One region of the Maricaulis sp. W15 genome, then DNA from elsewhere that is predicted to be linked to it. Evidence: predicted binding sites of a transcription regulator. Region 1 holds the regulator's gene; each other region holds the start of a gene.
The links. The regulator LexA, encoded in region 1, represses DNA repair genes until DNA is damaged. The targets are predictions, from matches to a motif close to ATGTTCCNCTTGTGTTCC.
Positions count from the first base shown of each region.

Region 1 (3,276 bases):
ACGGCAACGGCCGGGTTTGCCGCCTTCCATTTTCACCGCGTCGCCAGCTTCGGCCTGGCCGGCAATCTGCTGGTGATGCCGATTTTCTCCTTGCTGGTCATGCCGGCTGGCGTGCTCGGCCTGGTGCTGATACCCGTCGGTCTGGATGGTCCGGCCTTCGCCGTCATGGAGTGGGGGTTATCGATCATGCTGGCACTGGCCCACATGGTCGCCGACTGGCCGGGCGCGCAGCGTTATCTGCCGGCAACGCCGGGCTTGGTTCTGGCCTTGTTTGCGGCCGGCTTTGTCGCCAGCCTTCTGGTTCGTGGACTGTGGCGCTGGAGCGGGGCCGCCGTGATGGCAGCGGCGCTGGGTTTGTGGGCCGTGCTGCCGCAGCCGGATCTCTTCATCTCCGAGACCGGATTGATCCTCGCCCGAGATGACGCCACCGGCTGGGTGGTCAGCGACCGGCGCCGCTCACGCTTTGCAGCGCGGGTGTTCCTCGAGGCGCGCGGGGTGGCGGATCCGGCGCCGGCAGTCTGGGATGCCAATTGTGACAGCCATGGCTGCAATGCCCGGCTCCAGGGCGTGCGGGTGACCCGCTTGTCGTCGCTGCAGGATTGGCCGACCGATTGTTCCCGCGCCGACCTCATTGTGGCTGATCTTGCGGTGCCGCCGGCAATTGCCCGCCAATGCCAAGCCCGGATCATCGATGCCGATGAGTTGGCGAGAACCGGTGGCCAGTCACTGCATCTGCGTGATGGTCAACTGGTCGCGATCCAGCGTGCACGGCCATTGGTCGGTGCACGCCCCTGGCACGGGCGTTGATGGCGGTGGCGATTTGCGACGGTCCCTTGCCCGCCTGATCCCGGACCATCGTCGCGGCGCGGCAGGAGCTGAATCTGGAACAAGAGCCGGCGTCCACCGGTGCGTTCCAAACGGCACACAGGCGGCGCCTGTAGAGCGCACCTGCGACCTGCGCCTATGGCTGTGACAGCGTCCAAGGACGATTCAAACCGTGCGCATCGAAGTTGCCAAGCAAAGCAATCACGTCGTCAGTGATAACGCCGGATCAGTCCCACAAGACGTCCTTGCACCTTGACCCGATCGGGGCCGAAAATGCGGGTCTCGTATTCGGGATTGGCCGCTTCCAGGGCGATTGAGCCGCCTTTTTTGCGCAGGCGTTTGAGCGTGGCTTCCTCGTCATCAACCAAGGCGACCACGATATCACCGGACTCGGCAGACTGGCAGCGCCGGATGAGGACAGTGTCGCCATCCATGATACCGGCCTCGATCATCGAATCGCCCTTCACCTCAAGCGCGAAATGCTCGCCGCCGGTGACCATGTCCGCAGGGACGGGCAGGCGGTCGGTTTCATGCTGGATGGCCGAGATGGGCACGCCGGCGGCGATCCGGCCGAGCACGGGTATGTCGACCGTCGATTCGCGCGGGCTTTCCTCGGGCTTGGCGAAATTGCCGCGCACGACATTGGGGCCGAGATTGCCGCGTGGCAGGCTCGGCGTTTCAGCCGCCGCCGCTGATTCGGGCAATTTGAGCACTTCCAGTGCCCGGGCGCGATGGGCGAGGCGACGGATGAAGCCGCGCTCCTCCAGTGCCGTGATCAGGCGGTGAACACCGGATTTGGAGGCCAGTTGCAGCGCGCCCTTCATCTCGTCGAAGGAGGGCGAGACGCCGGTTTCCTTGATGCGTTGATGGATGAAGAGCAAGAGCTCGTTCTGTTTCCGCGTCAGCAAGGCAACCCCCTTGTTCGCATTCCCGGAATCAGGCGCAGGCCTGCGGGAACAAATCAGGAATAGGAGTGTTTGTTCTACAAGTGTTCTGAAATGTCGTCAAGCGGTCGCCGGACGGCCCAACAGGGTCGCCGTTGCTGTCCGGACATCGTCCTGACGCATCAGGCTTTCGCCGACCAACAGGGCGCGGGCACCGGCCTGTTTCAGGCGCAAGGCGTCATCACGGCCGAAAATCCCGCTCTCGGCGACCAGCAGCCGGTCATCAGCCACCATCGGCGCCAGCGCGTCGAATGTGTCGAGGGATGTCTCGAAGGTCCGCAGATTGCGGTTGTTGACACCGAGCAGGGGCGCGTCGAGCGCCAGCGCCCGTTCCATCTCGGCGGCGTCATGGACTTCCACCAGCACGTCGAGCGACCAGGCATTGGCTTCCTCGATCAGCTGGCGGGCGGTGTCATCATCAACCGCCGCCATGATCACCAGGATCGCATCGGCCCCGAGTAGGCGGGCCTCGGCAACCTGGTAACGATCATACATGAAATCCTTGCGCAGGGCCGGCAGGGCGACGGCATTGCGGGCCTCGGTGAGGAAGGTATCGGCGCCCTGAAAACTGGGCGTATCGGTCAGCACGGACAGGCAGCTCGCCCCGCCGGCCTCATAGGCGCGGGCGAGGGCGGGCGGATCGAAATCGGCGCGGATCAGGCCTTTCGACGGGCTGGCCTTCTTGATCTCGGCGATCAGGCCGAGGCCGTCCGGTGCGACAGCGAGGGCCTTGGCAAAGCCGCGTACCGGCGCCACATCGCGCGCCGCGGCGGCGATCTCGGCATAAGGGCGCGCCTGTTTGCAGGCCGCGATATGCTCGCGCTTGTAGGCGCCGATGCGGGCCAGCGTGTCAGGCATGGTCTCGGGGCGGGTGCTCATGGCTCACGCCTCCCCGTGTGAAATGGCGACCATACGGGCGAGGGCGGTCTTGGCACGCCCGTCATCAACGGCCGCTTCTGCCAGGCGGGTGCCATCGGCAATGCTGTCGGCCAGTCCGGCCAGGAGCAGGGCGGCGCCGGCATTGAGCACGGCAATGTCGCGGAAGGCGCCGGTCTCACCGTCGAGCAAGGCGCGGATGGCGTCGGCATTCATCTGCGGCGAGCCGCCCTGCAGTGCCTCGGCGCTGGCCAGAGGCAGGCTGGCCTCTTCGGGATGGAAGCTGTATTCCCGGATCACCCCGTCGCGCAGTTCGGCAATGTTCGAGCGACCGGTCGTGGTCAACTCGTCCATCCCGTCCTCGCCGCACATCAAGAGTGCATGCTCACAGCCCAGATTGCGCAGCGCTTCGGCCATCGGCACCAGCCAGCGCTTGTCATAGACGCCGAGCAGCTGACGCTTGACGCCGGCCGGGTTGGACAGCGGACCAAGCAGGTTGAACACGGTACGCACGCCGAGATTTTGACGGGCCGGACCGACATGACGCACGGCAGCATGGTGTGCCGGGGCGTAGAGGAAGCCGACGCGGGCTTCGAGCAAGGCCCGTTCGACCACTTGTGGCGGACAGTCG
Region 1 is NZ_LQXG01000012.1:356,394-359,669, forward strand. Features, by position in the region: gene AWH62_RS07110 (ComEC/Rec2 family competence protein) at 1-807, shown strand, start outside; gene lexA (transcriptional repressor LexA) at 1,035-1,733, opposite strand; gene trpC (indole-3-glycerol phosphate synthase TrpC) at 1,830-2,627, opposite strand; gene trpD (anthranilate phosphoribosyltransferase) at 2,652-3,276, opposite strand, start outside.

Region 2 (3,276 bases), on a different contig from region 1:
TTGTCGAGCCGGTCCAGCCCTTCGATCCGGTCGTGCGGGGCGGGGACCTGCTGGGCCTTTTGCAGCTTGCGCGCGGCGGCCTTGTAGAAGGTCTCGATGGTCAGGGTCGACTTGCCGCCACCCGACACGCCGGTCACACAGGACATCACGCCAAGCGGGAATTCGGCATCGACGGTCTTGAGATTATTGCCGGTCGCGCCGACCACTTTCACCATGCGCTTCTTGTCGATCTTGCGGCGCTTTGTCGGCACCTCAATGCGCCGCGTGCCTTGCAGATACTGGCCGGTCAGGCTGGCCGGATTGGCGATGACTTCAGCGGGCGTGCCTGCGGCCACGATTTCGCCGCCATGGACGCCGGCGGCAGGACCGAGATCGACGACATAGTCCGCCGTCAGTATGGCTTCCTCGTCATGCTCGACAATGATCACCGTATTGCCCAGATCACGCAGCCCGCGCAGGCTTTCCAGCAGGCGGGTATTGTCGCGCTGGTGCAGGCCGATGGACGGTTCGTCGAGCACATAAAGCACCCCGGTCAGACCCGAGCCGATCTGGCTGGCGAGGCGAATGCGCTGGCTTTCACCGCCGGACAGCGTGCCGGATGCCCGGTCAAGCGTGAGATAGTCCAGCCCGACATCGACGAGGAATTTCAGGCGTTCGCGGATTTCCTTGAGAATGCGTTCGGCAATCTGTTGCTGTTTCGGCGTCAGGGTCGCCTCGACAGCGCCGAACCAGTCGCGGGCATTGCGGATCGAGAGTTTCGAGGCGTCGGTGATGTCCTGGCCGTCAATCTTGACGCTCAAGGCCTCCGGCTTCAGGCGGCGGCCGCCGCAGGTCTCGCAGGGCTGGGCCGACTGGAAACGGGCCAGGTCCTCACGCACCCAGCTACTGTCGGTCTCGCGCCAGCGCCGTTCGAGATTGGGGATCACACCCTCGAACGGTTTCTGGGTCTCGAATTTCCGCAGCCCGTCTTCATAGACGAAGGTCACCTTCTCCTTGGTACCGAACAGCACGATCTTGCGGAAAGGCTCGGGTAGATCGCGCCAGGCCTGGAACATGTCGCCGCCGAAATGCCCGGCCAGCGCCTGCAGGGTCTGCTGGTAGAGTTTCGAGGTCGCCCGGCTCCAGGGCGCGATGGCACCGTCGGACAAGGGCTTGTCGCGGTCGGGCACGACGAGGTCTTCGTCAAACTTGAGTGACTGGCCGAGACCGTCGCAGGACGGGCAGGCCCCGAACGGGTTGTTGAAGGAGAAGAGGCGCGGTTCGATTTCGGAGATGGTGAATCCGGAAACCGGGCAGGCGAACTTCTCCGAGAAGATCATCCGCTCCGGATTTCCCTTCTCGTCCTGACGGTCGGCAAACTCGGCCACGGCGAGACCGTCGGCCAGACGCAGGGCGGTTTCCAGACTGTCGGCGAGGCGGCTTTCCATGTCCGGCTTGATGACGATCCGGTCCACCACCACGTCGATATCGTGCTTGAATTTCTTGTCAAGCGCGGGGACGTCTTCCAGCGTGTAGAACTCGCCATCCACCTTGACCCGCTGGAAGCCGGCTTTGAGCCATTCGGCGAACTCCTTGCGGTACTCACCCTTGCGGCCACGCACGACCGGCGCCAGCAGGTAAAGCCGCGAGCCCTCGTCGAGCGCGGTGAGCCGGTCGACCATCTGGCTGACCGTCTGGCTCTCGATCGGCAGGCCGGTGGCCGGCGAATAGGGCACGCCGACCCGGGCCCACAACAGGCGCATATAATCATAGATCTCGGTGACCGTGCCGACGGTCGAGCGCGGGTTTTTCGAGGTCGTCTTCTGTTCGATCGAGATGGCGGGCGACAGGCCTTCGATACTGTCCATGTCGGGCTTGGACATGAGTTCCAGGAATTGCCGGGCATAGGCCGACAGGCTCTCGACATAGCGGCGCTGGCCTTCGGCATAGATGGTGTCAAAGGCGAGCGAGGACTTGCCCGAGCCGGACAGGCCGGTGAACACGATCAGCTTGTCGCGCGGCAGGTCAACGGAAACATTCTTGAGATTATGCTCGCGTGCGCCCTGCACGCGGATGGTATCGAGCGCCATGCGTCTGCCAGTCTCCGTTCGGTCGCGCCAGTCGGTTGAGATTCGCAACCGGATCGGAACGTTAGGGGAACATTGTGCGATCTGTCCAGCGCACAATGTGATCCATAGGAGATAGGACGCGGATGCCGCCGGGTCCAGCGTGCCAAGCGGGACAACTGACATGACGGTGGCAGGAGGCGAGTTCGTGGCGAGGTGTGATCGTCCTGTTGCGCTCGGCTGGACTCTGTCGCTCGCCTCCTCTCAAATCAGCCTGACTCGCAGGCGCTGATTGACCTGCGGAACAGAATGTGAACACTGGGCTGCCCCCGGTACGAGGCTGGCAGCAAGGATGGAGAACAGGCGATGGCGGGAAGCGTCAACAAGGTAATTCTGGTCGGCAATCTGGGACGTGATCCGGAGATCCGCCGCATGAATAATGGCGATCCGGTCGTCAATCTGTCCCTCGCCACCTCGGAGAGCTGGCGCGACAAGTCCTCGGGTGAACGCCGCGAGAAGACCGAGTGGCACCGTGTCGTGATCTTCAACGACAATCTCGCCAAGGTCGCCGAGAACTATCTCAAGAAGGGCTCGAAGGTTTATGTCGAGGGCCAGCTGCAGACCCGCAAATGGACCGACCAGAACGGCCAGGAAAAATATTCCACCGAAGTCGTGCTGCAGCGTTTCCGCGGCGAGCTGACCATGCTGGACGGCCGCAATGAGGGCGGTTCCGGCGGCGGTTATGGCGGCGGCAGTAGCGGCGGCGAGTTTGACCAGGGCGGCGGCGCCGGTGGCGGCCAGCGCTCGATGGATGGACCGAAGGAAGATTTCCGCAATGCTGATCTCGACGATGAAATCCCGTTCTAGCCTGCAGACGCTGATCAGCGCTGGCGTGCTGGCCGCAGCCTGTGCGGCCGGTGGCGCCATGGCGCAGGATCCGGCGGCGGACGCAGCCGCGGATCCCAATGCGCGGTCGCCCGAGATCGTCGTCGTACCGCTCGGCGAAGAGGAGGGCGAGGCCCATTTCGTTGTTGGCCAGATGGCTTGGGGCGATGTGCTGGGGATTCTCAACCAGATCCAGGAACAATCGTCTGAACAGACCATCACGACGGCCCAGAACCTGTGGGGCGCCCGCAATGAGAACCCGCCCTTCTTCCTGTTCGAGCTGGCGCGGTTGACGGCGGAATCCGATCCCGCCTTTGCGGTCCAGGCCTATTTCCTGGGACGTTCG
Region 2 is NZ_LQXG01000017.1:294,160-297,435, forward strand. Features, by position in the region: gene uvrA (excinuclease ABC subunit UvrA) at 1-2,069, opposite strand, end outside; gene AWH62_RS11090 (single-stranded DNA-binding protein) at 2,412-2,912, shown strand; gene AWH62_RS11095 (hypothetical protein) at 2,896-3,276, shown strand, end outside.
Region 2: a site for LexA is predicted at 2,125-2,142, ahead of uvrA (excinuclease ABC subunit UvrA). Genes of this name have one in related genera too.

Region 3 (3,276 bases), on a different contig from region 1:
TTCGCACAGGGCCGGGGCCAGTCGCTCCAGTCCGGCACGCACCCCGTCCAGGTGCAAAAGCGGCTCCAGGCAGGGCAGGCGAACGGCATGATCCGGCGCCGGGCGGATCGGATCCAGCGGTTCGGTCCGTCGGCCCAATGCCTGGTCGAGCCGGATCAGGACCGCTTCCGCTGCCTGCCGCGAGCTGAAGCGCCGGGCCAGCGCCTTGCGGTCAATGTCATAGAGCTGGCCGATCCGGGTCAGGCCGAAGCGGCGCAACAGGGTCAGTGTTTCGTCGGTCAGGCGCAGCCCGGCCATGGCCAGGCCCCGGAGGCCGTCGTGCAGGTCCGGCGTGTCCAGACAGGTTCGATCCGCGTCCTCATGCGCCAGCGCCCAAGCTGCTCCGGGGGTCGGTGCCAGGCCCAGTCGTGCTGTCAGTCCGCCACGGGCCAAACTGCCGGCAATGTCCGCCAGCATGGCCGTTTCGCCGCCGAACAGGTGTGCTCCACCGGTTATATCGACCAACAGGCTGTCATCGCCCCAGATGGCGAGACTGGGCGACCAGCGCTCCATCCACAGGGCGAGCGCTTTCAGCGCCCGGGCATCGGCATCCCGGTCGACCGGTTCGGCCATCAGATCCGGTGCGCGGGCGCGGGCATCGGCAAAGCGCTGGCCCGGCTCGACGCCCTGATCCTGTGCGGCAGCGTTGGCGGCGACTACGCGCAGCCCGGCCGGTCCGGTTTCGGTCAGGACGAAGGGCGGCGTGACGGAGGGTTCCGTCCTGTGTGGCCCCGCCTTATCCTGTGCGTCGCCAGCCGACACTGCCGCCGGCAAGGGCCGGGCCGAGCCGGCGCGGCTGCGGCCGAGGCGTTGCAGTGGCCAGTCCGGAAACCAGACGCAGACATGGCGTCTCATCATGAAGCTCCAGATAGAAATCCCGTCCCGCCTCGCCCGGCCGCAGGCGGGACTTCTCCAGCACTGCGCGCCAGGCCGGCCGCCCCGGGGCGCGCTGATCATGAGGGTCGGGCATGGAGGGTTGGGCCGAAACCCGCCAACGCCCGTGTGCGGCCGTCGCCCCCGACCGCTTGTGGGGAAACATCAAGACCAGGGGCACGCCGCTGTCCTGACTGGCCAGGACCAGGCGCCGCGCCGCGGTGAAATCCATGTCGTCCAGCTCGGCCACCACGGCGGCCAGGGCCTTGTCCCGCGCGCCTTCTTCAACGGCTCGCAAAGCCTCCATCCGGTCGCGCGCCTCGACCAGCAACAAGCGTCCCGGATCGAGCCCGGCCGCGACCAGGCCCTGGCCGCAAACCCGCCCGTGCTCCAGGCTGAGCGTCCGCTGGCGCACCCACAGGCTGACACCCGGTCGCCCCGCATCGCGCAGGGCCGCCAGGGCGAAACCTGTCAGGGCCGGGAAATCCCCGAACCCCGCTTCCACCAGCTCATGCATTCCGGCCCGCCCCAATCCGAAGGGAAAAGGGGGCGAAGCGGCCTCAGGGGCCTCGGAGGTAATCGGTTGGCGGAACATTGTTCTGTTTTTGTTCCAAAGCCGAAAAGAGTCAAGCAGAGTCCGATCCGACCACCCCGGATTGCCGACAAGTTCATGAATTCAAACGAGCAAGATTGGCCCGGACCATACCGGTCCAGATATTTGCTGTGTGATTGTCAAAGGGCCATCTGACTTGGACACGCAGCGCGGCTGATCGGGTACCTTGCGTCGTCAGCCCGTGCGGGCGACGATGACAGTCTTGTGTCAGGCGTGGTCTGGCGTGCGGGTCCGGTGTGCGGGCCAACGGGGAAAGCGTTTGTGGCGGGCAAGGTCGCAAACGTGGGGCTTGGTCGTGGCCGTGAGTGACGCGTTCAATGTCGAAAGTCTGTATCGCGAGCATGGCTCGCGCCTGCGCTGGATTGTGCGCCGCATCGTCAAGAATCCGCAGGATGCTGACGACATCACCCAGTCGGCCTTCGAGCGCTTGTTGAAGACTGATGTCGAGGCGCGACCGGTGCGCGATGAATCGGCCTTCCTCACCACCATCGCGACAAATCTGGCGCGCAATCATCTGCGCCACCGCAATACCGTGCAGCGCCATTCCGAAAGCGTCGCGCACCATTATACCGACGTGTTCGTGCAATCGCGCACGCCGGCTGAAAGTGCGATGCCGAACGAGGCACGCGAACAGGCGTTGCAGGCGGCCATCCGCAGCCTGCCGCCGAAATGCCGGACCGCTTTCGTGCTGTGCAAGTTGAAAGGATTGACCTATCAGCAGGCCGCCGAGCGCATGGGCGTGTCATCGCACATGGTCAAGAAACACATTCAACGCGGCATGGCGCTGTGCGCTGCGCGTCTGCAATCCGGGGACAAACCCGGAAGCAATACCACAGGGGCTGGGAATGATGCCGGTTGATCCGACGTCCGATATTCACCACGACGCGGCTGGCTGGGCCATCTGGCTGCAGGCCGGGGCGCCGTTCGACCCTGAGCGCCAGGCGGCGCTGGAAGCCTGGCTGGAGGTCGATCCTCGCCATGGCGAGGCCCTGTCGGCTTGCCTCGATCTTGACGCGGCGCTTGAGCAGATGCGGTTCGGCGGTTGGGCCGAGGACCTGATCGCTGAAGTCGAGGCCGAGCTGGATCACGTCGCGCCTGCGCCACGTCCTGCCGGTATCGTTGCCGGCCTGGGATGGAGGCCGCTCGCCCTGGCAGCCTCGATCCTCCTGCTGTTGGCCGTGACCCCCTTCCTGGTCGGCCCGCTTCTGGTCGGCACACCGACGGCGCCGGTCGAACAGGTTGTCGCCGAAGCCTTCTCGACCGAACGCGGGGAAATGCAGACCCGGGTCCTGGCCGACGGGTCCACCGTCACATTGAATACCGGTTCGCGTATCGAGGTCAGTTTCAGCGACCGCGAGCGCCGTATCGTTTTGCCGCGCGGTGAGGCCCTGTTCGAAGTTTCGCACGATCCGTCACGCCCCTTCATCGTCGCGGCGGGCGGGTATGAGGTGCGGGCCGTCGGCACCGCGTTCAACGTCTATACCCGTGCTGACGGGCGCACGATGGTCACCGTTGTCGAAGGGATCGTGCAGGCGCGCGATACGGTTGCCCAGGCGAATCCGGCCCTGTTGCATGCCGGCGACCAGGTTGAATTGGCCCCGGGGGCGCCACTGCCGACACCGCAACGGGTCGATGCCGACCTGGCCGTGGCCTGGCGCTCCGGCCGGCTTGTGTTCGACGGGCGGCGCTTGGCAGATGTCGTCGACGAGTTCCGGCGCTATGGGGATATTGCCGTCGAATTTGCCGATCCG
Region 3 is NZ_LQXG01000001.1:292,724-295,999, forward strand. Features, by position in the region: gene AWH62_RS01365 (DNA polymerase Y family protein) at 1-894, opposite strand, end outside; gene AWH62_RS16695 (ImuA family protein) at 776-1,429, opposite strand; gene AWH62_RS01375 (RNA polymerase sigma factor) at 1,827-2,384, shown strand; gene AWH62_RS01380 (FecR domain-containing protein) at 2,371-3,276, shown strand, end outside.
Region 3: a site for LexA is predicted at 1,507-1,524, ahead of AWH62_RS16695 (ImuA family protein). Genes of this name have one in related genera too.